DNA from 2 places in the Shewanella sp. W3-18-1 genome. Region 2 is predicted to be linked to the other one. Evidence: riboswitches for the same ligand, from Rfam matches in the RefSeq annotation. Region 2 holds a riboswitch; the other holds the start of a gene.

Region 1 (15,530 bases), 2.3 Mb from region 2:
GGCGATAAAGCGGTAACCCGTATTGGTATTTACTGGTGATAAGCTGACTGAGCAAACTGCTCGTCGCGATACCTTTATTAATCGGCATTGCAGGCATTGGTGCTTGTTTTATTGGCGTATTCGTCGAGGATTTATCACAGTGACGGCACGCGTATTTAGGCCGAATGTGCTCAATGACTTTTATTTGCGCTGGGATAAACTCAAGCTTTTCTGACTTATCTTCACCCATTTTATGTAGCTCACCGCCACAGCAATCACAGGTTTTATCTTCAATGTCGTGGATAACTTGCTCACGGGGTAAGTCTTTTGGCAGTGGCTTACGCACCGGTTTTTTGCGGGTATAGCTAATGGATTGTTGCTCAGCCTCAACGGCTTCAACAATCTCTTCTACTTCATTGAATAACTCGCCTTGCCCTACAAAGCCTTCAGCACTTTTGCCAAATTGTTTTTGTTGGGCCAGGCGCCAGCGTTCTTCTAGCGCAGCTATTTGCGCATCTTTTTGTAAAGATAATTGCCGCTCATTTTCGAGCAGTTTTTCCAGTTCAGCAATGCGCTGTTGAAGGGCGAGTACATTTTTCATGACGCCTATTTTAAGGCGTCACCAGCGGGTTTCCAGTGCTAAATGAACATCCTTTGATGATCATCAATCGATCGCAAATATTAAAGTAATTGCTTACCTGCTATATCAATTTTACTGTGGCCAATGACATCATAACCCGACAATAACCAGTGTAATTGTTGCTCGGTTAATGTCATGGTGGGTGACATGAGTTTGGGCCATTTGAACTTATGCTTATCTAATCGCTTATACCACAGCGCAAAGCCGGTATTATCCCAATAAAGCAATTTGAGTTTGTCACGGCCTTTATTACAAAAGACAAATAGCGCACCACTGAGCACTGGGAGTTCAAGCTCTGCTTCCACTAAGGCGGCTAACCCATTAATCGATTTTCGAAAATCGACCACATCGGCACATACATAAACGGTGGGCACATCAACAAACATCTTCATGCCATTAGCCCTTTAATAATGGCAACGATATCGGTCGTTGCTAAATCTGCAGGTAGGGTGAGTTGGCCGGTGCGGGTATCAAACTGCAGTGTATTTTGATGAGTGTGCTCGCAGACGTCAGTGGTGGTTTGTTTTAGTTGAATAAAGCGTGATGATGTAGCGCGCGTTGGTAAGGTTATTTTTTGCTGGTTCTCAGCCTGTAAAGCACGTTGTTTATAATAAGTGGTAATCGAGACATTATGATGTTGGCAGAATTCAACATTAGTGCCACTAAACGAGCCGCGTTGTTGAAGTAGCATCTGCCACTGAGTAGTTGTTCTGTATGTTTTCATCACCTGCTCCAAATTTATCATTGAGCAGGTATTTTCAAATAGGCAGATTAATGATGCGAGGTGTGGTTCGCTAGACGGTTACGATGAAAGATCGGACAGGCACAATTCTTTCTGAATTTACAGCCCATACAGTAGCGACAGGTGTTCACCCTCCCCTCGGAGTTGCTGCAGGGCGAATAGACAAATTGCGTGAGTCTTGCCATGGATGGCAAGCTAGCTTTCGCAGGTGCAGGGATGCATGCTTCGGAAGCGGTAGCAAATTTGGCAATGAGCACAAGGGGTTTTCAACTCCGTTGGGGCGTCTTGGAGCATCCAAGGAGGATAGGACGAGCAGTCCTCCTTGGTCGGGTGTGGGGTGAAGCCCCACGACGTTAAACTTTCTCGGCCATAAGGCCGCATTTAAAAATGAATGTTGCATTCAGCGACAACAAAAAAGCCACTATAATCAGTGGCTTTTATCATAAAAATCAGAATGTAAGCGATTCGGCTTAGTCTAAACCAGGTTCTTCGCTGTAGTCTAAACCATGGTAGCTCAAACAAGCGTCAACTTCGTTGGCGCTGCCTAGGATAACCGCAACACGTTGGTGAATGTGTGTTGGCTGAATATCCAAAATGGTTTCATAACCCGTAGAGGCTTTACCGCCAGCTTGTTCGACTAAGAATGCCATTGGGTTGGCTTCGTACATCAAGCGCAGTTTGTACGGTTTTTTCGGATCTTTATTATCGGTTGGGTAAGTGAAAATACCGCCACGGGATAACACGCGGTGTACATCGCCGACCATGGCCGCAATCCAGCGCATGTTGAAGGATTTTTCACGCGGGCCAATTTTACCGAGCAGTAAATCGGCGATATAGGTCTGCATTGGCGCTTCCCAAAAACGCTGGTTTGACATGTTAATGGCGAACTCTTGGGTGTCTGCGCTAATGCTCATGGCGGCATTCGTCAGTAAAAACTCATTGGTTTCTGGGTGCAAAGTAAAGAGTTGCACGCCTTGGCCTGTGGTGAGCGCGAGCATGGTCGATGGGCCGTAGAGCACATAACCTGCGGCTAACTGATTGCGGCCAGATTGTAAAAAGCTAGTTTCAGTTAACTCGCCAGCAGAGGCGGGCAGGATAGAGAAAATCGTGCCGACTAGCGAGTTGATATCGATGTTCGATGAGCCATCTAAGGGATCGAAACACACCAGATATTGACCATTGGTGCTCACTTCCACCACATGATCTTCTTCTTCTGATGCTAAGCCGCGCACTGTTCCGTCGGCTTTGAGCGCATCTTTAAGCATATCGTTGGTGATGATATCCAGTTTTTTCTGAGTTTCACCTTGGACGTTTTCTTGCTCGGTCGCACCTAACACGCCTGCAAGCGCACCGTGGCGTACGGCATGGCTGATGGCTTTTGAGGTGTCGGCTAAGGTCAAAATCAGTTGCGAGAGAGAGTCGTTCACTGCCTGTGAGGTTAAGTGCTGGGCAAGAGTCTGCATGTTAGGTCCTTTAGGGGTTCAACAATGAGGTCAATTTGGTTATTTGCCGCGAATGATAACTCAGTTAGTCGACAATTTCAGCGATGTTACTGTGGGTTTTAATGAATTTAGAGCGTTGCGGTTATCTGTTAATGCGAAACTGTGTTTATCATCTTGATGATTTGGCTGAGTTGTGGGGGTTTTGTTCGCCAGTTAATTTGTATCTGTATATTGCCCGCGCTTTTTATTTAGGCTTTGCCTCTGGCACAATGGCGGCAGTTTTTTAATCGCCGTCTTCAGGCGAATATGCTTCCAAGGAATAATAATGACTAAAAATGGGTTAGCTTCCTCCCTGCGCGCCGTGAAATTGGGCGCCTCATCCCTATTAATAGCGAGTCAAATGGTTATGGTTTCAATATCGCCGAGTTATGCCCTCGAAGGCGGCAAACTGCCCCTCACCATTGAGCGGATGAATGCTTCGCCCGCATTAGCGGGCACCAGTCCCCGAGGTTTAAAATTATCTCCCGATGGTCAACGCGTGACTTATCTTGCAGGCCGTAAGGATAACCAAAACTTTTACGATCTGTGGCAAATGGATGTTAAAACAGGAAAATCTAGCCTGTTGCTGAGCGCCGATAAGCTGGCGAGCAATGAGTTATCCGATGAAGAAAAGGCACGCCGCGAGCGCCAACGTATTTATGGCGAAGGCATTATGGAATATTTCTGGGCTGACGATAGCAAGGCGCTATTGATCCCTGCCTCGGGCAATTTGTATTACTTCTCCTTGGTCGATAATCGTGTGAGTCAACTTTCGATTGGTGAAGGTTTTGCTACCGATGCCCGCTTATCACCTAAGGGCAATTTTGTATCTTTTGTGCGGGATCAAAATTTGTATGTGCTCGATCTTGCAACTAAAAAGCTTGAGGCCATGACCACAGACGGTGGTGGGGCGATTAAAAATGCCATGGCAGAATTTGTGGCTCAAGAAGAAATGGATCGCATGACGGGCTACTGGTGGGCACCCGATGAATCGGCTATCGCTTTTACGCGAATAGATGAATCTGGCGTTGAGTTAGTCACTCGTAATGAAATTTATGCCGATGGCATTAAACTTACCGAACAGCGCTATCCTTATGCGGGCAAAAACAACGTCGACATTGCATTAGGTGTGGTCACGCTAAAAGATAAGGCTATCAATTGGGTGACCTTAAATGATGATAAGAGCAAAGACATTTACCTGCCGCGGGTTAATTGGTTGCCCGACAGTAGACATTTATCGTTTCAGTGGCAGAGCCGCGATCAACATAAGCTTGATTTGCAGTTAGTGGCATTAGATGCGCTGACCAAGCCGAAAACGCTAGTCAAAGAGCGAAGCGATGCATGGGTTAATCTTAACAATGACTTGCACTTTTTAAAGCAGCAATCGGCTTTTATTTGGGCCTCGGAGCGCGATGGCTTTAATCATCTGTACCTTTTTGACTTAAAAGGCAAACTTAAGGCGCAATTGACTAAAGGTGAGTGGGCTGTCGATAAGCTGGAATATGTCGATGAAACCGCAGGTTGGGTGTATTTCACTGGCCGTAAAGATACGCCAATCGAGAAACAACTGTATCGCGTGCCGTTAGCGGGCGGCAAGATTGAACGAGTGAGTACAGCGGCGGGTATGCATGATCCTGTATTTGCCGACAATCAAAGCGTGTATCTCGATTATTTCAATAGCTTATCTCAGCCACCGCAGATTAGTTTACACGGTGACAAGGGCCAACATTTAGCGTGGGTTGAGCAAAACCAAGTCAAAGCGGGTCATCCTTTATATGACTATGTGGGACTTTGGCAACTGCCTGAGTTTAAAGAGCTTAAAGCCGAAGATGGCCAAATCTTGCAAACACGCCTATTTAAACCGGTTCCCTTCGATGCGGGTAAAAAGTATCCCGTGGTTGTGCGGGTTTATGGTGGCCCACATGCGCAATTGGTGACCAATAGCTGGAGTGAGCAGGATTACTTTACCCAGTACTTAGTTCAGCAAGGTTATGTGGTATTTCAACTGGATAACCGCGGCAGCGCCCACAGAGGCACCAAGTTCGAGCAAGTGATTTACCGTCATTTGGGCGAAGCTGAAGTCAAGGATCAAAAAGTGGGAGTGGACTATTTACGGAGTCTGCCCTTTGTCGATGCCGATAATGTGGCAATTTACGGCCACAGTTACGGCGGTTATATGGCCTTGATGAGTCTATTTAAGGCGCCGGATTACTTTAAAGCCGCGATTTCGGGGGCTCCTGTCACCGATTGGCGCTTATATGATACCCATTACACTGAGCGTTACTTAGATCATCCTGAGAATAATGAAACGGGTTATGAAGCCAGTAGCGTATTCCCCTATGTGAAAAACTATCAATCGGGACTCTTGATGTACCACGGCATGGCTGATGATAACGTCTTGTTTGAAAACAGCACTCGCGTCTATAAGGCATTGCAGGATGAAGGTAAATTATTTCAGATGATCGATTATCCGGGATCTAAACACTCAATGCGTGGCGAAAAAGTGCGTAATCACTTATATCGCTCGCTGGCGGATTTCCTCGATAGACAGTTAAAAAGCGGAAAGTAGCATGCATAAAAAAACCAGATCCTATGATCTGGTTTTTATGGCGTTTAAACGGTAAGTCGCAGATTAGTCTTCTAAATTACCGCAAAAACGATAGCCTTCACCGTGAATGGTTGCGATGATTTCTGGCGTATCTGGCAAGCTTTCGAAATGCTTACGGATACGACGGATAGTCACGTCAACAGTACGGTCATGTGGCTTTAACTCACGGCCAGTCATCTTCATCAGCAGATCAGCACGAGTTAAGATTTTGCCTGGGTTTTCAACAAAGTGCAGCATAGCGCGGAATTCGCTACGTGGCAGTTTGTAAGATTCACCCTGTGGGCTTACGAGAGAACGGCTGTTGATCTCTAAGCTCCAATCGTTGAAACGGTAGTATTCGACAGAGCTCTTTTCTTCGACTTCATTGCCAGCGCTATTAACACGAGTCAGAAGGTTACGAGCACGAATCGTCAATTCACGTGGGTTGAACGGCTTGGTAATATAATCATCCGCGCCAATTTCAAGTCCAAGGATTTTGTCGACTTCGTTATCACGACCTGTCAGGAAGATTAGGCCGATGTTGTTGATTTCACGCAGTTCACGTGCCAACAACAGACCATTTTTACCTGGTAGGTTAATGTCCATCACCACCAAGTTAATTTTGTTTTCTTGCATAGCCTTATGCATTTCTGCGCCATCATTGGCCTCAGTTACCACATACCCTTCTGCCTCGAAAATACTTCTCAGCGTGTTACGGGTAACGGCTTCATCTTCAACGATCAGAATGTGCGGATTTTGCATGTTATTTACCTAAATTTTAATCAATTCTATTCTAACCATAAGTGCCTCTTACATCGGGCTCTTATATTCATAAAAATGTTGATACTTCCTTGAACTGCTGTGCTTCTAAAGGAAAGATCTTCACTGCGACATATCAGGATGTATATAAAGTGCACGTTTAAAGTGTAATACGATAAAACGTAACAAGTATCAACTTCGATAAGCAATAGTTAGAAATAGTTCCTTAACTATTGTTTTTTTAAATGTTTAAATGATAAATCAAATGTAGAACACATTTTACACAGATGTCTAGCCGACGTTGTTATCCCCAAAGAACAACATAACAAACAGTATTAAACACTAGGCAATCTTAAGCCGTTGTTCAACTAGGCCAGTGATGTCATTGTACTCGTTTTAGGCATTTGTTAACAAATGAAATGTTAACAAATTTCAAGCTAAGGGCGATATTTACCATGATATTTACTTTACTTATTGATTAGTATAACTAATGTATTTTTAATTCTTGTGAGCCAGTTCACGCCTCTTTGGATTTTACAATCACTCTGCTACACTAACTCGGGTTCATTTTTCGACTAGACTACCAATGGACAATACGACTCAAGACCTGTGGCAGTGTTACCAAACACCATTATTTTTGCTGACTCAAGCATTATCCTGTGATTTTCCCTTTGCCGTAATTACCGCCCATAATCCTGCTTCAAAACGTTTTTCTCCCAGCAAGAACCGCTTACTCGATAGACAACTTCTCCTCGATATTGAATCACTTAGCAGTCCTTATAGGGCATTAGTCGGTGCCGCTCCTGACTTATCCTATATGGAAAAAAGCTGGGCTGTGTTTATCGATAGAACCATGGCACTGCAATTAGGCAAGAAATTTAATCAATATGCCATTTACATGGTTGAGCAGGGTTGTGTGAGTTTAGTGCCTTGCACATTAGCGGGATACGATGAAGTTTGTTTAGGTAAATTTAGTGATTATGTGCAATTAGTGTATGAGCTGCCTGATTTGAACACTTAATCTCACACTTACTCTCAGTTAATTTGTTTATTTGATATGAAATTAGCATTGACTTCATTAGGGGTTTATTGCTACTTTTTTCGTCCCTTTCCGTGGAAAGGAACAGAAGAGGAGCGTTAACTAGGTAGTCGGTCTGAGGAGCACAAACTCCAACGATGACAGATGAGGGAGATTAACGCCGAGGCATAGATATGGTTGCTGCGTGTTTATGTCGGTCGTTCAGGCTGAATCCTGACGATTGTCACCTGTAATTGGTGGAGAGCTTCTGGTGACGATTGCTGTTTCCCTTCTATTGGGGTGCGTTATCATTGAGCACCAGGCTCTTCGAACGTCGTTAGTTCGGAGTGTGATCATGTTAGTTAATCAATATCTTATTCAATCTTTTGCTGTTTACTCTGCTTATTTTGCGGAGGTGAGCTAATGTCCCTTGTTGTCGCAAAATTTGGTGGAACTTCCGTTGCTGACTATGGTGCGATGAACCGCTGTGCCGATATAGTGTTAGCAAATCCTGATTGCCGTTTAGTTGTGGTCAGTGCCTCGAGCGGTGTGACGAATTTATTGGTTGAATTAACGCAAGAATCGATAACCGATGATGCGCGTCTACAACGATTAAAACAAATTGCCCAAATTCAATATGCTATCTTAGATAAACTCGGTCGCCCTAACGATGTGGCCGCCGCATTAGATAAATTATTGAGTCGGATGGCGCTACTCAGTGAAGCTTTAGTTTCCGTTCGCAGCAAAGCGACCATAGATGAGTTGCTATCGCTGGGAGAGCAATGTTCTTCTGCCTTATTTTCAGCGGTATTGCGTGAAAAAGGGGCAAACTCCAGTGCTTTTGATGTACGTAAAGTACTGCGTACTGATAGCCACTTTGGCCGTGCCGAACCTCAGGTTGAACAGATTGCAACCCTATCGCACGACTATTTACAACCGCTACTTGTAGAGCAAGTCATTGTGACCCAAGGTTTTATCGGCGCCGATGAAGCGGGGCAAACAACAACGCTTGGCCGCGGTGGTAGCGATTATTCCGCGGCATTGTTAGCCGAGGCTCTGCGTGCATCGGCGGTGGAGATTTGGACCGATGTCGCAGGCATTTATACGACCGATCCACGCCTTGCGCCAAATGCCCATCCTATTGCCGAGATCAGTTTTAATGAAGCCGCTGAAATGGCGACCTTTGGCGCCAAAGTATTACATCCTGCCACTATTCTTCCAGCCGTTCGTCAGCAAATTCAAGTATTTGTTGGCTCGAGTAAAGAACCCGAGAAAGGCGGGACTTGGATCCGTCATCAAGTGGAAGATGCGCCAGTGTTCCGCGCTGTGGCACTGCGCCGCGACCAAACGCTGTTAAATCTTCACAGCTTGCAAATGCTACATGCCCAAGGCTTTTTGGCAGAAACATTTGCTACGCTGGCAAGGCATAAGATCAGTGTGGACTTAATTACCACTTCGGAAGTGAACGTATCACTAACCCTCGATAAAACGGGCTCAGACTCGAGTGGTCAAGGCTTGTTGAGTGAGGCACTGCTGCAAGAATTATCACAACATTGCCGAGTGCGTGTTGAAGACGGTTTAGCTTTAGTGGCAATTATTGGTAACCGTATTGCGACCACGCCGGGCATTTGTCGCCGTGTGTTTGAAGTGCTAGAACCCCACAATGTGCGCATGATCTGCCAAGGTGCGAGTCCACATAATTTATGCGTGTTAGTGGCAGAATCGGAAGCGGCTCAGGTGGTAAAAGCATTACATGAAAATTTATTCGAAGCTGCTTGATCTGTAGCCAAGGCTTAAAGTGATTTTGCAAACATAAAAACGCCAATCTAAAGGGATTGGCGTTTTTATTTTGCGATGATTATAGCCATTTAAATCGGTAAAAAAGTGCCATTTGCAGAGCAACAAGGGATACCAATATGCCGCAGAAAGTGGCAAAGGCCCAAGTGTCTTCTGCCCCAGGAATACCGCCAATATTGACTCCCAACAAACCCGTTAAAAAGCCTAGCGGTAAGAAGATTGCCGATACTAATGATAGGAAATATAAGCGTTTATTGAGTTGTTCTGATTGCTGACTGAGCAGTTCTTCTTGAGTCACATTGGCCCTATCGCGCAGGGCATCGAGATCTTCAATGGTACGGATTAGTTTATCGTTGATTTCCCTTAGTTTAAGCCGTTCTGGATCGTTAAGTAGGGTAAATTGATCGGAGAGCATTTTAGTGAATGCTTCTCTTTGCGGCGCTAAATAGCGGCGAATTGCGACCGTTTGACGGCGTAACTCGGCGATATCGGTACGCAGATCCTTCACATTGCCTGAAACGACTTGTTCTTCTAATTCAGAAAGTTGTTCTTCTAATTTATCGATAAACTCGACCTTTCGATTGGTGAGTCTCTCACAGATTGCGACAATAAAATCCCCCGTAGTCGTCGGCCCTACACCTTCTTTGATAAGTTCTGCCACATCTTTTACCGATTGTAATTCACGGTCGCAGGTTGAAATAATCCTTTGCTTATCGGCGTAGATGCGTATGGCAACCATATCCTCTGGGGCTGAATTGGGGTTTAAGTTTACGCCACGCAGTGCTAACAGTACTCCCTCTCCAGCCAGTACGGCTCTTGGTCGGGTATCCTGTGCGAGTAGCGCATCGGTTTCAACTTTATTGAGGCCACTATTGATGACCCAATGACGCGCCTTCTTGTGGCGATAACGCAGATGTAGCCAGAGTAGGCCATCCTTTGGATCCCAAGCATCAAGTTGTTCAGGGCTTAAGCTTGAGCCTGCTTGGGCGCCGCTAAGCACTAAACTATAGATAAATCCATCATGCATATGTTTTCCAATTACTTTCTCAATCATTTATTCAAGCTAACTGATTTTGTTCTAAAAATGAAGTCTGTCGCTCGCAATGCTAATCAAGGGATATTTGAATAAGTTCAAGGCAGCTACGCTGTTACTCAAGCAACTTGTCCCATGTTAAGTTAAAATTAGCCTTAAGTGAGTTAGTGCAAAGAGAACCTAAAATGGAATATGAATTTCGGCGTAACAGTTTAACGGGCACTTTTTTAGCCACCTTTAGCATGGATCATGAAGTGCTTGGGCAGTGGTTTTCTGAAGAATTAGGGCCAGAGTTAGCCAAAATTCAGCAAGTGTTAGACAGCGTTACAGAGATCCTCGCGGGTAAACGCGAATCATGGCAGCTTATTGGCAGTGACTTAACCTTAGAAATAGATCGAGAGCAAGCCAGAGTGTACGCCAATGTATTGGGATTTGATGAGGAGTATGAATTAGAAGATGCGATGTCACTCTATGATGCTGAATCTGAAGCCTATTGCGGTTTAGAGGATTTTGAACAAGCACTGTTAAGCTGGCAAGAATTTGTGCAAAAGGGCATTTAAGCATCACTGATGCCATATGAATGTGTATTCTTTTGGCTAGTATAACAAAGGCAATCTGTTGATTGCCTTTGTTATTTACTCTGCTGTTTTAGTTATTTAAATACCTTACTGCCATTTCGGTTCGTGATTTGGCATTCGCTTTACGCAGTAAATTTTTAACGTGAACTTTTACTGTGCCTTCACTGATATGTAAATGTTCTGAAATCATACGATTGCTTAAGCCTTCCGCCAATTGTTGCAGGATTTGTAACTCCCTTGGTGTAAGACTTGAGATCCATTCTTGCTCATCGGCAACATTTTTAAGCTCATAGAGATATTCTTCAATTTCCTCACTGATCACCCTATGGCCGAGCATGGCATTTTTGAGTTTTTCGAGCAGTAAATCCGGTTCGGTATCCTTGAGTAAATAGCCGTCTGCACCTGCGCGAAGTAATCTAATCACATCTTGTTTTGCGTCGGAAACAGTGAGAATAACGATGCGTGAAGTAACACCTTCCTGGCGCATGGCGTTGAGTGTATCGAGTCCTGTCATGCCTTTCATATTCAAATCAAGGAGTATGATATCTGGCTCATCCGTCGCGACTGCACTTAACGCATCTAATCCGCCACCTGCTTCGCCAAAAAGACTGAAATCAGGATCTGAAGTGATCAATTGGCAGATACCTTTACGTAAAAGCGGATGGTCATCAACGACCAAGATAGAATAGGGTTTACCCATGTGTAGGCTCCAGTTGAGAAGGAAAAATAAGAGTGACTTTCGTTCCTTGGGGAATACCGAGTTCACCATCGGTCACAGTAGTAAGTGTGCCATTTTGTATTTGATTTTCGGTTGGTTCAATATGATTAGGGACAATGAGTTTATCATTGCTGCTAAACACCACCATACCCGCGAGTTTACTCGCTCGCTCGTGCATAATCCCTATACCAAAATGTTGATCTCGCTCTTTTAAATGCTCAATACCCACGCCATTATCGCAGACACTGATATTGACCATAGCGTTATCATCCTTATAGCAACGTATATGTATCAGGGTTGCCTTTGAATGTTTTATGGCATTAAGCGTTGCTTCTCGGGTGATTTGTAATATATGGATATGCTGTTTTGCCTCAAGCCATTGGGGGGAGAGTTTGTAATCTAAACTGATTTTTATATCGGTTTTAGCTCTAAGCTGATCCAGCATGGCTTCCATTGCACTTTTCAAATTAGGTTCTTTAATGGTAAGCCTGAAGGTTGATAACAATTCTCGAAGCTGCACGTAAGCCGTACTCACACCTTCGTTAATCTCGTTTAGCTGATTTTCTACCGCTGGACTACGGCAACTATAGGCAAGATTTTTACGCAACAAGCTGATTTGTATCTTCAAAAAAGATAACACTTGACCAAGGGAGTCATGTAATTCGCGCGCGATCACCCCGCGTTCTTCCATTAACGCTAACTGTTGTCTTTGCTCTGTGGCATTGTGAATCACAATTGAGCGAGTCAACATAATGGCAAAGTTGTTAAACAATGCAATATTAGGTGTTTGTGCGGAAATCAGTTCTAAATAACCTAAATCAACTTGCTCAAACTGCATCGGAAAACGAGTGCTTTCCTTTGGTTCTGTCGGCCAGCCCCCATTTGCCTCAACGATTTCCACCTCTTGATCTGGGTATTGAATTATCAGTCGTAGATAATCAAGGGATTCATAACCTTTAAGCTGATTTAGTGCTTCTCTAAGGGCTTTATAATCGAGTTTATTGGCATTTAGGGTGAGTAAATTATCATATAAAAAGGCCAGCTCATTATTTGCCCTCGTCAATGCTAAGGTTTTTTCTGCAACCTGTGACTCTAAGTTTCCATATAACGTAGCTAATTCCTTTGCTGTTTTTTGTAGCGCATTGGTCAACGCGGTGAGCTCGATATATTCGGTTTCTGGCATTTCAATTTCAAAATTACCTTTAGAAATGGTGTTGGCGGACTCCATCAATTTTTGCAATGGCACTACTACCTTACGTTTGGTGAACCGCACGGCAATAAAAGCAATAAAGAGCATCAGCCCTAGACCAAAAATTTGGCTGGCTGCCAATAACCTCAATTTAAAGGCGGCATGGTGTTCCATTTCCAGTACGAGTAAATCTATCGTATCGACAAAGTCCTTGAGTGCTGCAGCATAGTCACGGGAATTTTCCTGCTCAATGTAATATTTCATGACGAGCCACTTGTCGATCACAAGTTGGTATTGGTCTGCGATTTTTTGTGGGCTTAGCCAACCTGTCGATGGCTGTAAGGCTTCGGAATGCAAGGTATTTTCAAATTCGATAATTTTTTTCTGGGCGGCTTGGCTACCTGAATTGGCATAAAACATGAGTCGATAACTTTGCATCCGCAGGGATCCTGATGCGTTAATTGCTTTAGCATCGCCTAAACTATAGGACAGATTAATGATGGCAAAGATGGCTAAACTGCTAGAAAGCAGAATAAGGACTAACATTAATCCTAAAATCTTAGAGGTGAGACTGCCTCGTTTCATAGGTTGGCTATCCAGTTGAAGGCCACGTTTTGATGGCTCTTTAGTTGTGTTTTTACATTAGAAAATAATGTAATACCTTAACAAAAACATAAAAGTGTGAACAACAACACTATTACATTTTGATCTGGCGCAAACTTCGCCGCAGATACCTCCTAAGAGGTATATTTTTAGCGGCATTAAGCTACTAACTTTGGTAACGGAGATGTCGTGATTCACAACAATAATGTAACACGGAGATGAGATGATGAAGAAGATGACAGGTAAGTCCTTTGCACTAAGTGCACTGGTTGCCGCCAGCTTCATGGCGGCGGGCGCAATGGCGAGCGATAAAACTGAACCTCGCAATGAGGTTTATAAAGATAAATTTAAAAATCAATACAATAGCTGGCATGATACCGCTAAAAGTGAAGAGTTAGTGGATGCGCTTGAACAGGATCCTAATATGGTTATCCTGTGGGCAGGTTATCCTTTTGCAAAGGATTATAAAGCTCCGCGTGGTCATATGTATGCGGTAACCGATGTACGCAATACCTTACGTACAGGTGCGCCTAAAGACGCGGAAGACGGCCCATTGCCAATGGCATGTTGGAGTTGTAAAAGTCCAGATGTGCCTCGCCTGATTGAAGAGCAAGGCGAAGACGGTTATTTCAAAGGTAAGTGGGCTAAGGGTGGCCCAGAAGTGACTAACGCAATTGGCTGCGGTGATTGCCATGATAAAGGCTCGCCAAAGTTACGTATTTCTCGCCCTTATGTTGACCGTGCATTAGATGCAATCGGTACACCTTTTAGCAAGGCTTCTAAGCAAGATAAAGAATCAATGGTGTGTGCCCAGTGCCACGTTGAATACTATTTTGAAAAAACCGAAGACAAAAAAGGTTTTGTCAAATTCCCTTGGGATATGGGTGTGACTGTTGAGAAAATGGAAGTCTATTATGACTCAATCCAATTCTCAGATTGGACCCATGCACTGTCTAAAGCACCAATGTTAAAAGCCCAACATCCAGAGTATGAAACTTGGAAAATGGGTATTCATGGTATGAATAATGTGAGCTGTGTTGACTGCCACATGCCAAAAGTCACCAGTGCTGATGGCAAGAAGTTTACCGATCATAAAGTCGGTAATCCATTCGACCGTTTTGAAGAAACCTGTGCAACTTGCCATAGCCAAACGAAAGAGTTTTTGGTTGGCGTGACGAATGAGCGTAAAGCTAAAGTCAAAGAAATGAAGTTGAAAGCAGAAGAGCAATTAGTTAAAGCACATTTTGAAGCTGAAGCTGCTTGGAAAGCTGGTGCAACTGAAGAAGAAATGAAGCCTATCCTGACTGATATCCGTCATTCACAATGGCGTTGGGATCTAGCGATTGCTTCCCATGGTGTTGCGGCTCACGCTCCTGATGAAGCCTTGCGTATCCTAGGAACATCAGTCAATAAAGCTGCTGATGCGCGTGTTAAGTTAGCGCAGTTACTGGGTAAAAAAGGTATTACTGATCCAGTGGCCGTTCCTGATATTTCAACCAAAGCGAAAGCACAAGCCGTGTTAGGCATGGATATGAAACAACTGGTTGAAGAGAAAGAAGCCTTCAAGAAAAACATCCTGCCTAAATGGGATGAAGAAGCTAAAAAGCGCGAAGCGACATATAAGTAATACTTAGCCTGATAAAGGTTAATAAAGCCAAAGCCCTCAAATTTGAGGGCTTTTTTTTATAATGGGCTTATTGAGGTCTCTTGAGGTTTAGAGATTATTTTTCCTCAGGTGGATAAAACAAAGTGATAAAACGCTTCATTAGGTGGCATAGTGAGTTTTATTACCGCATAAAAAGAGGAAGATTGATGTCTGATGTTGTGCTGAATAAAGGTATTGTGATTGAGCAATTGCGCTATGGGCACGGTAATGATGTGCTGGTAGTTGATGCATGGCAATTAGGAACGGCTGAGCATTGGGCAATTTTTGCGACCGATAGTTATTCAGGCTCCCTCCTTGGGCGGATCTTATCGGGGGATATTACACCAGATCAGGGGATTATAACTGGTCTACCACAGCGTATTGGTTGGGTTTCCCTTGGACAGCAACAGGCATTACTGGCGCGGGAATTAGCGAAAGATGAGCTTGATTATGGATCAAGTGTCGAGTTGTTAGTGCTGGAATGTTGTCAGGGTGCTCAGCAATTAGGCCCATTATTACAACAAGTAGGGCTAGAACATTTGCGCCTACGAGGTTTTCGGCAGTTATCAACCGGTGAAACTCGGCGGGTAATGTTAGCGCGTGCCCTAGCAATGCAACCGCAATTGCTGATCCTTGATGATCCCTATGCGGGTTTAGATTGTGAGCATCAGGAGAGTTTGTCACAACTGTTGGATGAAGTTGCCAAGAACTGTCAGCTACTGCTCATTACCTCTCGCCAAGAGGAGTTACCAGAATGTATC
Region 2 (16,033 bases):
ATCGATGATGAGCCACATATAGGCACCGTCTTAGTGCAATTGTTCGAACTAGAAGGTATTAAAGCCATCACTCGCACTGAACCTAAAGATATTGCCAAACTGCTTGATAAAGATTGGGCCGGAGTCGTGATCTCCGATGTGAATATGCCACAGCTTGATGGCATTAGTCTTATGCAACAAATTCGCCAGCAAGATCCTGATTTACCAGTAGTCCTACTCACAGGTTTTGGCGATATCGCTATGGCAGTCAATGCCTTAAAGCAAGGCGCTTACGATTTTCTCGAAAAACCCTTTAATAATGAACATATGCTTGATGTGGTTAAACGTGCCTTAGATAAACGCAGTTTGACCCTAGAAAACCGTAAACTAAAAAAAGAGCTAGAGAGCCAAAGCGTTCCCGGGCCACGTATTTTGGGGCACAGTGTTGGCATTAACCGTATGCGCCATATTATTGAACAAGTCATCAATACGCCTGCTGACGTATTGATTGAAGGAGAAACAGGCACAGGTAAAGAACTCGTTGCCCGTTATCTGCACGATCACAGCAACCGTAACCAAGCCAACTTTGTGGCCATTAACTGCGGCGCGATCCCTGAAAATCTTATCGAAAGTGAACTCTTTGGCGCCGAAGCTGGTGCCTTTACGGGGGTCGATAAAATGCGGGTGGGTAAGTTTGAATACGCTAATGGCGGCACATTGTTCTTAGATGAAATTGAAAGCACGCCGTTATCGCTCCAAGTAAAACTACTACGAGTATTAGAAGATCGCAAAGTGGAACGCTTAGGTTCCAATAAAAGCATCAATTTAGATATACGTGTGATTGCCGCCACCAAAGTTGATTTAAAAAGCCTGTGTGATACTGGGGAGTTTCGTCAAGATTTACTCTACCGCTTGAATCTAGTGACGGTTCCCATTCCGCCACTAAGGGATCGACGTGAAGATATTCCCCTACTCTTTTTACATTTTGCGCGAGTCGCATCGGCTCGATATCACAAAGCACTTATCGCGTTAAATGCTGAGCAAAATGCCATACTCACCTCACACGACTGGCCGGGCAATGTACGTGAATTACGTAATCTGGCTGAACGCTATGTACTACTCGGTGGAGAAGCCGCTTTTGCCGGTTCACTTGGCAATACACCAAGTCTGCACTCCAGCATGTCTTTACTGCAACGGGTCGAGTTTTTCGAGCGTGTACTGATTGAGGAAGCCTTAAGCCACAACAAAGGCAGTATCAAACTGACGATGGAACAGCTTGAACTCCCTCGCAAAACCTTATATGACAAGATGCGCAAATATGATTTAGACCGCAAGCAGTATGTAAATTCAGAGGACTAGGGGATATTGCGATTTCAACTGTTAAATCGCACCACAACTCAACCTAATAAAATCCCCACTTAGATTTATCTAAACGGGGATTTTATTAATAATCTCAAAAATACGTTTATTCAGCTACAACACACATGCCCTTTGGCGTTGTCACATAAGGTGAAAGAATAGGCATCATTCCTTTCATCACTTGCAGTGGCAGTGCCGACGTAAAACTAAAATCATCGGATTTACTACCAGGCACAAAAGCGGTTAAAGTGCCAAAATATTTATCCCCTAAATAGAATACAAAGGTCGCGGTTCGATTCATGGCTGTCGTAGCAACCTTTTTGCCCTGCTGCATTTGGGTCACAATACGGTTATCTCCCGTGCCAGTTTTTCCTCCAATCGCCAACATAGCGCCTTGCTCATCAACAAAAAGGCCCTTTAAACGCCGTCCTGTACCATTTTGAACCACATTCGCCAACGCCGCTTTTAAAGCCTGTGCAACTTCATGGCGCATAACACGTTCACCTTGAAGGCTCTGATTTTGTAACATCACCTCGTAAGGAGTATCAACACCAAAATGCAATTGATTAATCCGCACGGTAGGCAACCTGTAGCCATCGTTTTGGATAATGCCCATCAATTCAGCAAGGGCTGCAGGTCTATCCCCAGAGCTACCAAGGGCCGAACCTAAAGATGGCACCATAGTCTCAAAGGGATAACCTAAACGCGCCCAACGCTGATGAATATCTAAGAAGGCCTCAACTTCTAACATCACTTGCACACGAACATCACGGGCATTTTTATGCCGAGTTCTAAATAACCAACGATAGACTTCTTGGCGCTGCTGCTGGCTAGCCTCTTTAACATCGTTCAAATTGGCATCGGGATGATGGTTAAGATATTTCAGCACCCATAGCTCTAACGGGTGCACGCGTGCAATATAGCCTTGATCAGGCAAATTATATTTATCAGGCCCGTATTTGTTATACAGATCTTTAATGCGCTTATCACTGTAGGTGGTTTGTGGCAGACGCTGCTGTAAAAATGCCTTAAACGACGCCATAGACTCATCGGGGAGCAAATAACGATATGCTGCCGTCAGTTGTTGTTCCGATTGGGATTGACCATCGAAGAACATGTCTAAACGCTCATTAGCCGCCACTTTCTTATATTTACGATAAAATTTAGTGACGAAGGTATTACCTTCCCTGTCAGCAAAAACCCGTAAATATTCTTCGCGACGAGGATCTTTGTCATTACGTAGCAACTGGGCCATATTGCCCTCATTTTGCATACTGCTACTGTAATTGACTATGTCGCGCATAAGGCGCACAAAGGGTAAATTGATTGAATCCTGCAAAGCTTGGTACAGTGTGGGTATTTTTAAATCTTCTGTTTTTTTAAAGTTATTAAACACATGCAAACCACCACCCGTAAAGAATTGCTCATTCGGTGAGGCTGAATATTCACGCTGCAGTGCCGCATCTAACATGCGATCAAGACGCCTATCAGGATTAACAATAAGGTAATCAATTGCCCAGCGGGTTAAATGATCCCGAGGCTCGATAATAATCGACTCTAATTCTATGCCATGTTTTTTGGAGTATTTATCGTGGATCTCGGCAATGATCTCCAAATAAGTGGCCATAACCCGCAATTTAGCCGTAGAACCGAGTTCGAGCTTACTCCCCTCGTTAATATCGAAGGGTTGATCGGTACTATCAGTCTGAACCCTTACACGGTTAGCCGTATCAGTTCGCTCATATAAGGTAAAACTATAGAGGACATTCTGCAGTTGGTTAGGCTCAAGCAAACGCTCACCCAATAAGCCAACTTGCTCTGCCGTAGACGCTTGAGCAAGACTGCGTAAGTATTGACTCACTTGCTGCTGTAAATCACTATGCAAGCTGCTATTTACCGTGAGATCGAGTCTATCTAAATCGTAAAGCCCTACATTCAGCATCCCAGCAGTACGTATACGAATCGTATTAATGCCTTTATCGGCACCCGATTGCACATTACGTTGCGGTTTCGCCACTTTAAATTCAAGGCGTTGTGCTAACGCAGCATCACGTAGATTTCGGTCGATTAAATAATATTCTCCGAGCAAGCGAATATGACTATCAACCAGATTCTCTAAATCTTCATGCCCCTGTAATAGGTAATAGGACGGACGACGCTGGGCAATCATTAATGCAACCACTTGGCGGAATACTTGGCCGCGTTTTACCGCATTGGCTTTGATTTGCGGAGCCGACAATAGCTTATTAGCCGTATCAAAATCCGTCCCAAACCACGCCCATAAACCATCACCAATACCATGTACTTCACCGTGATTTGGTGCTGAGGATAGCGGAACTGTGTTCAAGTAATCCTGAACAATGCGCTTGCGAGCGGGTTCAGTATTTTCACCTTGCTGGTAAACTCGCACGCTGGCAGAGCCAATTTGCAATAATTTATCTTTAATACTTAAGGTTAAGCCCTGTGAAGAATGGCGAAACTTTTCAATTTGAGTCGCGAGAGTACTACCACCCGCCGTGGCAACATTAAAACCTAGCATTTCTGCGATTTGACTAAATCCGGCGACCACAAAGCGTGGCCAATCTATCACTGGGTTTAGCTTATTTTCGGTGGTCCAAAGCTCTCGGTTTTCAATAAATAAGAGGGTATTCACAATCTCATTAGGGATCTTATCGTCATCCTGATAAACCCGCTTAGGATAGGTAAACTGATAAAGATCTGTATTGCGGCAATCAAGCAGTGTTAATCCAGATTGCGCCTTCTCATGGTAAGGAGGGAAAAAACCCAACTGGGTATACTCTTGTAACGCTGGCGAGAATGCCACCTGCCGCGTTATCTGAAAGTTTCGCTGCAACAATCTGTCAATATAGTTCGGTAACTTGCTATAGCCATGACGTTCATCAAAAGGACCATAACTTGGATAAATAACTGACTGCGTTGGCTCATTTTTTAATTCATAGGTGAGGGTTTTAGCATATTGATGGATAAATTTTGCTTGGTAGAAAGAAGTCTTCATTTCTTGGCCAATTAAAATGGCCAAGCATAAAATAAGGATAAAAAAGAGAAACCAAGCACGCCCCTTAGATCTAACCTTAGGCTGAGCCTTGGCTTTAGGCTCAGGTTGCGGTGGGCGAGGACGATAATTTTCGAACTGCATCTCTTGCGTAGAATTAGGCAAAACTGCTCCAAAAAATCATAAAGCGAGAACGTATTTTATTCACTATTAACCGCTTTTGGTAAAATCTAGGTACCTAAATATCGATCTTGTCTATTGTCTAATCTAATCCCAGATAAATTCACGAAAATGCTTGCGACACACTGATTCATAACGCTCATTACCACCGATAGCCACTTGCTCACCTTCACGCATCACTTTACCTTCATCATCAAGACGAACCACCATATTTGCTTTACGTCCACAATGACAAATCGTCTTTAACTCGACTAACTTATCGGCCCAAGCCAACAAATAATGACTACCACTAAAAAGTTCACCTTGAAAGTCTGTTCGCAGCCCATAGCACAACACTGGAATATCTAGCTTATCAACAACATAAGTCAACTGTTTTACTTGTTCTTTACTTAAGAACTGGCATTCATCCAATAAAACACAACTTAATGGCGTAACTTGATGCACGGCTTGGATCATTTCAGTCAGATTATCTTGGCTACTAAAAACCTGTGCATCCGTTTCAATACCAATACGGGAGGCCACTTTACCTTTGCCATATCTATCATCAATAGAGGCTGTCATCACTAAGGTATGCATACCACGTTCGCGATAATTATAAGAAGATTGCAATAATGACGTGGATTTGCCCGCATTCATTGACGAATAATAAAAATACAGTTGTGCCAAAACTTATACCCTTTAAAAACATTATCTCTTACGTGTCAATCACCAGAGCAAAATTGCATATTAGTTTAACATTGCCTCCCCCATCAAAACACTATCCTTATATAAGCTTTTATGACGAATTAAGATAATCGCACTAAATTACATCCAAATCTTAAATTTCGCTCCCCAGCATCATCATTTCTACTTACGCTAATTTAAGTCTCACTAAACAAGATGTAATGCAAATGTAAATAGCCAGCAAATTGTTAAAATAACCTTAACCCAAGATTAAATACCGTTTTATCAGGAAAAAGTGATGGACGCTAAATACCAAAATTGAGATCTATCTCTAAAGTAATAGTCATAAATGCGGTACGGCTCAAAAAAACAACAAACAATTAACAGTAATATTCCCTTTGAGACAATAAGTGCTCAATTTTAAAAAAATAAAAGTATTCGATAGCTTGCAAATTAAAATCAGCGGTTAAAAGCACTAATCTCCCCTGCAAACTTAGTGCTGCAATCCGTCCTTTATTCGCATATTGGATCAATTGGAGATTATGATGAGAATTTTCACCTCTAAAAAACTGGCATATGTTGTTGCCTTAGCCTTAACCGGCGCCCTTGTTGGCTGTGGGGATGATGGTAAGGACGGTGCCCCTGGCACGCCAGGCACACCAGGGATCCCAGGAACACCCGGCACTCCAGGAACCCCTGGTGAACCTGGTAAACCATGGACACCAGCGCCAGTAACCAAATCGACCGAAACCAATGTCAAAGTAATTGGCTACAGCTTTGCTGAAGGCAGTATTAGTTACGAGTTCGAAATTACAGATGAAAACAATAGCCCAATCAATGGACTGTTAAATGTTCAAGCCAAAGTGGCGGCATTAACCGACAAAGGTTTTATCACTAACCGCGATGAAACCGATAAAAACGGTGTTGCTGACAATGTTCATGTGGGTGGTGCAGTCACTCAAGCAACTGCAGGTGCTGAATTAACCGCTTTAGCTGATGGTCACTACCAGTTTAAAGTACCAATGAAAGGGGTAAACCCAGCCACTGAAGGTATCGTTTGGTTACGTGTCGGTGGAAACGATGGCATTGCAACGTCTAAACCTTTAGTCGTTAACAAACCTGAAGGCACACATTCAACCACAACCGATAGCTGCTACTCTTGTCATATCGACTACTCCACTAGCCCACGTCGTCATGCAAGCTATGTTGCAAGCGGAATGGACAGCGAAGTCACCTTCGTAGAAGGCTGTTTAGTCTGTCACGGTTCTGTCAGCCGCGCAGTTGTCAATGCTGAAGGTTTCTCTACCGGTAGCTACGCGACTAACACACTATCCAAAATTGGTCATATCAATCACCAGAAATTTACTAAAGATTTCAGCGTGATGAACTGTACTTCTTGCCACGTTGAAGCGCCTAACAATATCAACGTGTCTGGCCCAGGTTGTATTGACTGCCACAACAGTGGTGGTGTTCCAGGCGCTGTAATCCCAAGCAATGGTGCGGATTTACGCATTATGCACGAAAGCAAAGCGGGTATAACAGAACGTCAAGCCATTCGTGCTAAGTACAAATTGGAATTATCAACTCCTGTTAAAGTAGATGATATTTCGACTAAAACTGACCACTATGCACCAACAGGTGATGCGGCCGCAGTAGCCGCACCAGGCTTCTGTACTACATTAACGGTTAAAGATGTTGATGGTAACATTTTCAACATTAAAGATAACTTCAACTACACAACAGTATTTAATGCCGCGAAACCAATCGTCTATGCAGGTGCCTATTTACATTCTTATGAAAATGACAGCTTAGTGGGACGCCCAGGTAACCGTACTAACTACTACTATGGTTACAACACTGATGGTACTAAAAATATCTGTCACTTACTGACTGATATCACCGCAGTGAATGCTAACTATGTCTACTCAGCTCGCGTCACATTCAGTACCGCTGGTTGGATGGAATATGATGGTAAAGCGCGTTATCAAAGCAATGGCAACCTAAGAGCTAACGGATATGATGGCTCTATGGGTATATCGTTTACCGCTTACTCTGATGTAGTTAACCAAACGACTGGCGAAAAAGTCTCAGCCTTTGGCCGCCGCTCAGTGGTTAGCGATAACAGTTGTACCACTTGCCACAACGATGCAACAGCCTTCCACAAAAATGGTGCCTTCGATGAGGGTGGCGATAGCTGTATCGCTTGTCATGACAACGGTATGTCTCGTACTTCAGCAGCGATAGGTGCAGGTTTTGGTCCTATGGTCCACAGCTGGCACTGGGGTGAAGGTGCTAAAGTGGGTGAAGTTGCAGCCGACGGAACTCAAGCAAAAACCGCTAACGGTGCAGGTGCGATTGAAGCCTCTACTAGTTGTGTTGCCTGTCACGAAACGGCTATTGATTTAAGCAAAGTGCCAAATCAATACATCCTTGAACCAGGTAACAAAATGACCAGCCCAGTCACCGCGAACTGTTATGCCTGCCACACTAGCGATTCTGCTAAGGCGCATATGGCAACTAACGGTGGTGAAATCAGCAAACCAAGCGTTGAAGACTGGTTTAAACAACCGACCTCTGAATCTTGTGCAGTATGTCATGACACAGGTAGAAGTTATGGTATAGATAAATACCACAAGTTTACTCGCTAATTAATCATCCATCATCGCGTGATTAAGCAGTAAGTAAAAAGCGGTACCTATTTTCCCTGCAAGGAAATAGCTCAAGGAGTCTCGCTAGCGCGAGGCTCCTTTTTTATGGCAAGATAGCCGGGCACAAACATTTTCAGACCTATTTAAGTTATTAAGGTTAGAGTCCTAAAAAAACAACAAATTCTAAGGAAGTCATTTAAATGCGTAAAAGTTTTATTGCCATAGCCATCGGCGCCACGCTCACAGCCGGATTGATGGCAGGTTGCAGCAACACAGAGAACACTGCACCTAATGCTGTTTCAATACCGGTCCAAAATCCATTGCTACAAGCCAGTACACTGCAATATCAAGCTCCCGACTTTAACCTCATCAAAGATGAACATTTTAAACCCGCACTCGAGCAAGGTATTGCCGAGCAATATCAAGAAATTCTGGCTATCGCCAATAATCCTGCGGCCCCCACCTTTGAGAACACCATTGTTGCGATGGAAAAAAGCGGCGCGCTACTGAATCGTGCCTCAAGCGTGTTTTATAACTTAGCTGGCTCAAACAGCAATCCTGAGCTACGTAAAATCCAAGGGGAAATGGCCCCTAAGATGGCTGCCCACTCGGATAATATCAATTTAAATCCCGCCTTATTTGCCCGTATCGAAGCCATTTATAATGACCGCACCAACCTAGGTTTAACACCTGAGGCTCAACGCTTAGTTGAGGTTTACCACCAACGCTTTATCATGGCGGGTGCAAAACTCACTGACGAACAAAAAGTCAAAATCCGTGCATTAAATGAAGAGCAATCAACCTTAACAAACGAATTCTCTCAGCGTTTACTGCGCTTAACGAAAGAAATCGCTATCGTTGTTGATTCAAAAGATGAACTGGTAGGTTTAACCGACAGTGAAATTACTTCAGCCGCCAACGATGCCAAAGCCGCAGGACACGATGGCAAGTACCTTATCAATATCACCAACACAACACGCCAGCCGATACTCGCCTCATTGGAAAATCGTGAGCTACGCCAACGTATTTGGAAAGCCTCCGCTAACCGCGGTTTAACGGGGGAAAATGAAACAGCATCATTAGTCTCGCGTTTAGCGCAGCTTCGCGCCGAACGAGCGGCTCTTTTAGGATATGAAAACTGGGCAACCTATCGCTTAGCACCACAAATGGCTAAAACGCCTGAAGCGGTTTACAGCATGTTTGGCTCTATGGTGCCCGCGGTAGTTGCCAACACTCAAAAAGAAGCGGCTGATATTCAAGCGATGATCACTAAAACCGGTGGTAAGTTTGAACTTGCTCCTTGGGATTGGGAATTTTACGCTGAAAAAGTGCGCCAAGAAAAATACGCGCTTGATGCCAACAGTGTTCGTCCTTACTTTGAGTTTAACCGTGTACTAGAAGACGGGGTGTTCTATACACTTAAAGAACTTTACGGCGTCACTCTAAAACCTCGCCCAGATTTACCTGTGTACCATCCCGATGTGAAAGCCTATGAAATGTTTGATGCCGATGGCTCAAGCATGGCGATTTTCTATGCTGACTATTTTGCCCGCGAAGGTAAACGTGGTGGCGCATGGATGAGTTCATTTGTGGGTCAATCTTTCTTAGAAGGCACGAAACCTGTTGTCGTCAATGTGATGAACATTAAAAAGGCACCGGAGGGCGAGCCAACCTTCGTTAGCTATAACGAAGTCACAACCATGTTCCATGAAATGGGTCACGGTACCCATGGCATGTTCTCAAAGGTAACTTATCCAAGCCTCGCTGGCACCTCAGTTTCCCGTGATTTTGTGGAATTCCCATCCACATTTGAAGAAGATTGGGCAGCCCATCCTAAAGTGTTAGCTAACTATGCTAAACACTATGAAACCGGTAAGCCCATCCCTGATGAACTACTGCAAAAGTTACTGAAATCAGGCAGCTTTAACCAAGGTTTTGATACCTTAGAATATATGGCTGCCGCATTAGTGGATATGGAGTGGCATTCATTAAGCCCTGACACGCCGCTGCAAGATGTCGCCACCTTTGAAGCTAATGCGCTTAAAAAACACGGCTTAAACATTAGCGCCGTGCCACCACGCTATAAGTCAACCTATTTTGCCCACGCTTTCCCCGGCGGTTACTCGGCAAGTTATTATGCTTATATGTGGAGTGAAATTTTAGCAGCAGATGCCTTCGCCTATGTACAAACTCAAGGCGGACTCAATCGAGAGATTGGCATGAAGTATCGTAAAACGATCCGTGAAGTGGGTAACAGTGTGCCACCAATGGAGGCCTATAAAAACTTCCGAGGTCAAGAGCCCACTACTGAGGGTTTACTTAACCGGCGTGGTTTAAATAGCGCCAATAAATAAAACGAACGTCAGATCCATAAAAAATCAGCCAGCAATTGCTGGCTGATTTTTATATCCAAACACACTTAGTCCTATTTCACTGCACCTGTTGACTTTATTCTCAGCCAAATAACACTCATCACCAACAACACACTACAGGTCACTAAACCTGCACTGACCGACTCTGTAAACCCGAGTACCAAATAACCCACCAAGCTGATAAACGCTACTATCAAGGCATAGGGTAACTGAGTGACTACATGGTCTATATGGTGACAACTCGCGCCAGTTGACGACAAAATTGTGGTATCTGAGATAGGTGAACAATGATCGCCAAATACCGCACCCGCTAAAACAGAGGCCAACATAGGTAACATCATCCCAGTATGGCTGCCCATCGCCATATCGGCTGCAATCGGCAACATAATACCAAAAGTTCCCCAACTCGTGCCCGTAGAAAACGCAGTTAATCCCGCCAGAATAAACATAAGCGCAGGTAAGAAAGCAAAAGGAATATTACCCGTCGCTAAACTCGCCATAAACTTACCGGTTTCGAGTTGGCCAATAATCCCTGCAATTGTCCATGCAAATAACAAAATATAAATCGCGGGTAGCATAGAACGTGCGCCCTGCACTACACCTTTTACAATCATCGACTTTTCGACTCCTTGTACCACGTTAACCACTAAAGCCACGGCTAACCCGAACAGGGAACCCAAAAATAATGATGAGCTCACATCGGTTTTTTCAAAAGCTGAAATAAGACTAAACTCAATGCCTTCAGCGGCGAGCACTTGAGCACCGCTGCTAATCATAAAATATAAGGTTGCAATTACCAGCACAGTGATCGGCAGGAATAAGCCTAAAATTTTACCCGTTTCAGCCTCGGGTAAATCCGCGTTCGCTCCGGGGGGTAATCCTTTTGTTTCATCGTATAAATTCCCCCGTTGGGCATTTAACTCATGTTCACGCATTGGCCCAATATCGAGCCCCATAAACGCAACACAAAGTAATAATAACAAAGAGAAGATAGCGTAGAAGTTCATTGGTATCATTTGGACAAATACGCTCAAATGTCCAGAGTCTGCAAAACCATGAGCCGTTAAAATACCGCCAATTAAGGCAATAATATAAGCTCCCCAGCTAGATACTGGTGAAATAACACAAACGGGCGCCGCCGTTGAATCCAATAAATACGCTAACTTAGCGCGAGAAATATAATAGCGATCTGTGACGGGTTTTGCGACAGAACCCACAACTAAGCTATTGAAATAATCGTCAATAAAAACAACACAACCTAAAAACATGGTGAGTAGTTTTGCATCACGCTTATTACGAATATGCAAACGAGCCCAATCGGCGAATGCGCGGGCACTACCACTAACAGTAATTAATGCGGTGATCATTCCTAAAACGATTAAAAAACCAAGAATATATAAATTCCACGTATTAGCAGCGTCATCAGCCCAAAAAAGACCTTTTACACTACTGAACAAAAAGGCTCCACTGGCAACAGGCGAGTATTGGTTAAGCAATAACGCTCCAATGACAATTCCTAATCCAAGGGAAAGTAGAACTCGGCGAGTAAAAATCGCCAATACAATCGCTACCGCAGGCGGCAGCAAAGAAAGTGCCGAATCGGCATAACTCATAACAGTCATTGATTATTTCTTCGTCAAAAATACGAATGGAGGGCGACTGAACTGGTGGGAAAAGGCAATAGATACCCAAGATCACCTGTCCTATCAGTAGCGCTCCATAGTAACTATTTCCAATATCCGTATTAGAAAATACTATGGCAGTGCTGCACCTATTCGGTACAACCCCAGCAGTTGATTGTGATAAATCAAACCACTTCGGCACCAAATCCTTTCGTAATCGATCATCGGAATCACCCTACTGATCACTACTGATATTTGGCGCGCCTCTACTTCTAAGAACGCCCATTCACGGGCGTGAGGCACATAAAAACATAAGCGGCTAAGCAGATGCTACCGCAAAGCCGCTTACTGTGACCGATGTCACAGATAAAATCAACTTAGACTTGCAATCAACTCCGGAACAGCCTCAAACAAATCCGCTTCGAGGCCATAATCGGCGACTTGGAATATCGGTGCTTCAGGATCTTTATTGATAGCAACGATGACTTTAGCGTCTTTCATCCCCGCTAAATGCTGGATTGCCCCCGAAATACCGACAGCAATATAGAGATTGGGAGCGACAATTTTACCCGTCTGACCCACTTGCAAATCATTAGGCACAAAACCCGCATCAACCGCTGCTCGCGAGGCTCCCACTGCGGCGCCCAGTTTGTCCGCTAATTGCTCTAGCATGCCGAAGTTTTCACCACTGCCCATGCCACGACCACCTGACACAATAATGCCAGCATTACCTAGTTCGGGACGCGCTGACACCGTAAGTGATTGAGAAACAAATTGCGTCTTTGCTTCAAATACTTTATCGAGCGGAGTCACAACAGCGCTATTCCCTTCTGGCACAGCATCAAATGCACTAGCGCGGACTGTCATGACTTTAATCGCATCATGGCTCTGTACTGTAGCTAAAGCACTACCTGCATAAACAGGGCGCACAAACGTATCAGCACTCACCACAGCAATCACTTCAGAAATTTGTGCAACATCTAAAAGCGCTGCAACTCGTGGCAGAGTGTCTTTGCCCATACTCGATGCGGCAGACAGAATATGACCATATTGAGGGGATAAATCCACTAGCAGCTTGGCTACATTTTCCGCTAAATGCGCTTCATAGGCGCTGGCATCGGCCACTAACACTTGGCTTACACCTTGTAGCGCCTGTGCAGCTTGCACTACCGCACCACATTGATGGCCCACGACAAGTACATGGACTTCATCACCTATTGCCCGTGCCGCGTTAACAACCTTAGCCGTATCGAGTTTCAACGCCGCATTATCATGTTCAGCTAATACTAAAATGGCCATTTAGATCACCTTCGCTTCATTTTTTAACTTTTCAACTAGCTCAGCTACCGACGCTACCATAATGCCCGCTTTGCGTTCTGCAGGAGGCGTGACCTTTACTACGGTTTGGTGATTTTTTAACGTCACGCCTAAATCTGCGACCGTCATCACATCCAATGGCTTACGTTTAGCCTTCATGATATTGGGTAAAGAAGCATAACGAGGTTCATTCAATCTTAAATCGGCGGTAACCACTGCGGGTAAGGGTAAATTCAGCGTCTGCATACCACCATCAATCTCGCGGGTGACTTGTACTGTATTCGCTTCTAATTTGATTTCTGAAGCAAAGGTCGCCTGTGGCATATCCATTAACGCGGCAAACATTTGGCCAGTTTGATTATTATCACCATCAATGGACTGTTTGCCAAAAATCACTAATTCCGCTTGCTCTCTTTCCTGTACAGCTTTAAGTAGCTTAGCAATTGAAAGGGGCACTAAATCATCTTCAGTATCGATATGAATGGCTCTGTCTGCACCGAGTGCTAATGCAGTACGTAGCTGTTCTTGTACGGCTTTATTACCAATACTGACAACAACCACTTCGGTAGCACTACCCGATTCTTTTAACCGAACCGCTTCTTCGACTGCGATCTCACAAAAAGGGTTCAACGCCATTTTTAGGTTTGCGGTATCAACGCTTGTGTTGTCAGCTTTTACCCTGACCTTCACATTGGCATCAACTACACGCTTAACAGGCACCAATACTTTCATAGGGTTTCCTTCCTACACTTTCATGTACATGGACAAAACATTGGCAATAACCAATGCAGGATAGAGCAACTTTACGTGCTGTTAACGTTAACGTCAATCTAACTCAAACGACTGTTTGCATTTTTTGATGCTGTGTTACTGGCCACTTTTTTGAACAGCTATTAGCGATATATCGAAAAGTTCAAAATTTAAATAATATTTAATTTCGATTTATTGCATAATTTTATTTGATTCGAGCTATATTAGTTTCTATCATTTAGAGGTTGTTCACCATTATCCTGTATTAAAAATTAAAGTGGGACGAAAATAGATATGAGCGATTTTTTAGAAATATTAACTCACGGACGTCGTTTTAAAGCTGCAGTAAAAGATCTCAGCATTGAAGAACTACGAGATTTAGCCTCAAAGCTAGATAAAATTTTATCTGAGCGTGAATCAATGGCTGAAGAAGAACAGCAAATGATTGCTGCTCGTAATGCTAAGATTGAAGAAATCCGTCAACAAATGGAAGCGGTAGGCTTATCCATTGATGATCTCGGCGGTGTAGCAGTTAAAGCTCCAAGCAAAAAGCGTCCACCTCGCCCAGCGAAATATCAAATTGAAGTTGACGGTGAAATGATCCAGTGGACAGGCCAAGGCCGCATGCCAACCGTATTTAAGAACGAAGTCAACAAAGGCCGTTCTATGGATGATTTCTTAATCTAATCCATACAAACTCGCAGTAAAAAGGACTATCCTCGTTAGTACTGCTGAGTAACATAAAAAGCTCGCTGTTTAGCGAGCTTTTTTATATCTCGAATGTGGTAAGAAACACGTTCTACCTTATCTAAGTAATCACTAAAATTACGTTACAATTCAACCTTAGTATTTACAATCGCTTTAAGTTACTCTTTATCACCACCCTCTAAAAAATTAATAAAAATGCAGATAAACAATAAGTTAATACTAAGCTCCTGCATGATAAGCAGCTTAGTATCCCAAACAATATTCGCTGCGCCCAACCCTGTAACGCCTGTAAATAAGTTAACAGCATTGACCCACGCAGAATTAATTATTTCCCCAGATAAACGACTCAGCAATGCAACGCTATTAATTGAAAACAATAGAATTAAAGCGGTAATTGAGCAGGGAGAGATCCCCGCAGCAGCTTTACAAATTGATCTAACGGGTTACACCATTTATCCCGGATTTATCGATCCCTTTACCGACTATGGTATTGAATTTGAATATCCAAAACTGGGACTGACACGCCCTGTTTATGATATTAAACGTATCGGTGGTAATGCCGAAAATGGCGCCATTCATTCTGAAAAAGAATGGGTTAATTATGTTTATCCAAATAAAGAACGCGCTAAAGACTGGATTAATAATGGTTTTACTAGCGTACAAACAAGCAAACTCGATGGTATTTTTCGCGGTACAGGTGTCAGTCTTTCTTTAGCGGACAAAACGGCTAACGAAGTCATTTACCGCGCCCGCAGCCAACCTTTTATGGCATTTGATAAAGGCAGTTCAGAACAAGATTATCCCAGTTCATTAATGGGCAGTATTGCGCTCATTAGGCAAACGTTTGCCGATGCCAACTGGTATAACCAAAATAAAAACAAATCAGCAAATGGCACAACAAATAGTCAAATCGAATTTAATATTGCCTTTGAACGGCTCGATAAGTTAGCTGAGAAACCCATCGTCTTTGAAACCAAAAATCTTAATGATTTATTACGTGCCGCTAATTTACTTAAAGAGCATAACCTCTCTGGTTACTTACTGGGAAATGGCCAGGAATATGCGCGGATCAATGAATTGAAGGCGTTAAATTATCCTCTAATTCTCCCCTTAAACTATCCTCAAGCCCCAGAAGTGACAACAGATGATGCAGAACGCGAAGTATCCCTTGCAGAATTAAGGCACTGGGAACGGGCATCAACAAACCCCAATGTTGTTGCTAAAGCTGAATTGCCCTTCGCATTCACCCAATATGGGATTAAAAGCGATGCATTCTGGCCTCGCCTACGTCAAGCCATCGCCCAAGGATTAACCGAAGAAAAAGCCCTCGCAGCACTTACAACTCAAGCTGCCGAAATGATAGGCACTGCCGAGTTAACGGGTAAACTCGCTCCCGGTTATATGGCTGACTTTGTTGTGACA

What was found. Region 2 has a riboswitch for lysine ahead of SPUTW3181_RS07765 (Na+/H+ antiporter NhaC family protein). Riboswitches for the same ligand answer to the same signal wherever they lie in the genome.
Region 1: another riboswitch for lysine. It lies ahead of lysC (lysine-sensitive aspartokinase 3); the one in region 2 lies ahead of SPUTW3181_RS07765 (Na+/H+ antiporter NhaC family protein).

What each region holds. Positions count from the first base shown of each region.
Region 1 covers NC_008750.1:3,967,399-3,982,928, reverse strand. The annotation lists gene SPUTW3181_RS18155 (IS66-like element ISShes9 family transposase) at 1-580, opposite strand, end outside; gene tnpB (IS66 family insertion sequence element accessory protein TnpB) at 661-1,011, opposite strand; gene SPUTW3181_RS18145 (hypothetical protein) at 1,008-1,343, opposite strand; gene SPUTW3181_RS18140 (class 1 fructose-bisphosphatase) at 1,832-2,824, opposite strand; gene SPUTW3181_RS18130 (S9 family peptidase) at 3,129-5,411, shown strand; gene arcA (two-component system response regulator ArcA) at 5,475-6,191, opposite strand; gene SPUTW3181_RS18120 (DUF3293 domain-containing protein) at 6,775-7,209, shown strand; lysine riboswitch at 7,308-7,482, shown strand; gene lysC (lysine-sensitive aspartokinase 3) at 7,630-8,985, shown strand; gene SPUTW3181_RS18110 (zinc transporter ZntB) at 9,065-10,030, opposite strand; gene SPUTW3181_RS18105 (YacL family protein) at 10,222-10,596, shown strand; gene SPUTW3181_RS18100 (response regulator) at 10,685-11,314, opposite strand; gene narQ (nitrate/nitrite two-component system sensor histidine kinase NarQ) at 11,307-13,106, opposite strand; gene nrfA (ammonia-forming nitrite reductase cytochrome c552 subunit) at 13,348-14,751, shown strand; gene SPUTW3181_RS18085 (ATP-binding cassette domain-containing protein) at 14,937-15,530, shown strand, end outside.
Region 2 covers NC_008750.1:1,688,635-1,704,667, reverse strand. The annotation lists gene SPUTW3181_RS07790 (sigma-54-dependent transcriptional regulator) at 1-1,338, shown strand, start outside; gene SPUTW3181_RS07785 (transglycosylase domain-containing protein) at 1,445-4,516, opposite strand; gene SPUTW3181_RS07780 (thymidine kinase) at 4,619-5,197, opposite strand; gene SPUTW3181_RS07775 (multiheme c-type cytochrome) at 5,740-7,842, shown strand; gene SPUTW3181_RS07770 (M3 family metallopeptidase) at 8,043-10,196, shown strand; gene SPUTW3181_RS07765 (Na+/H+ antiporter NhaC family protein) at 10,268-11,836, opposite strand; lysine riboswitch at 11,917-12,113, opposite strand; gene SPUTW3181_RS07760 (electron transfer flavoprotein subunit alpha/FixB family protein) at 12,209-13,135, opposite strand; gene SPUTW3181_RS07755 (electron transfer flavoprotein subunit beta/FixA family protein) at 13,136-13,885, opposite strand; gene SPUTW3181_RS07750 (H-NS family nucleoid-associated regulatory protein) at 14,198-14,590, shown strand; gene SPUTW3181_RS07745 (amidohydrolase family protein) at 14,807-16,033, shown strand, end outside.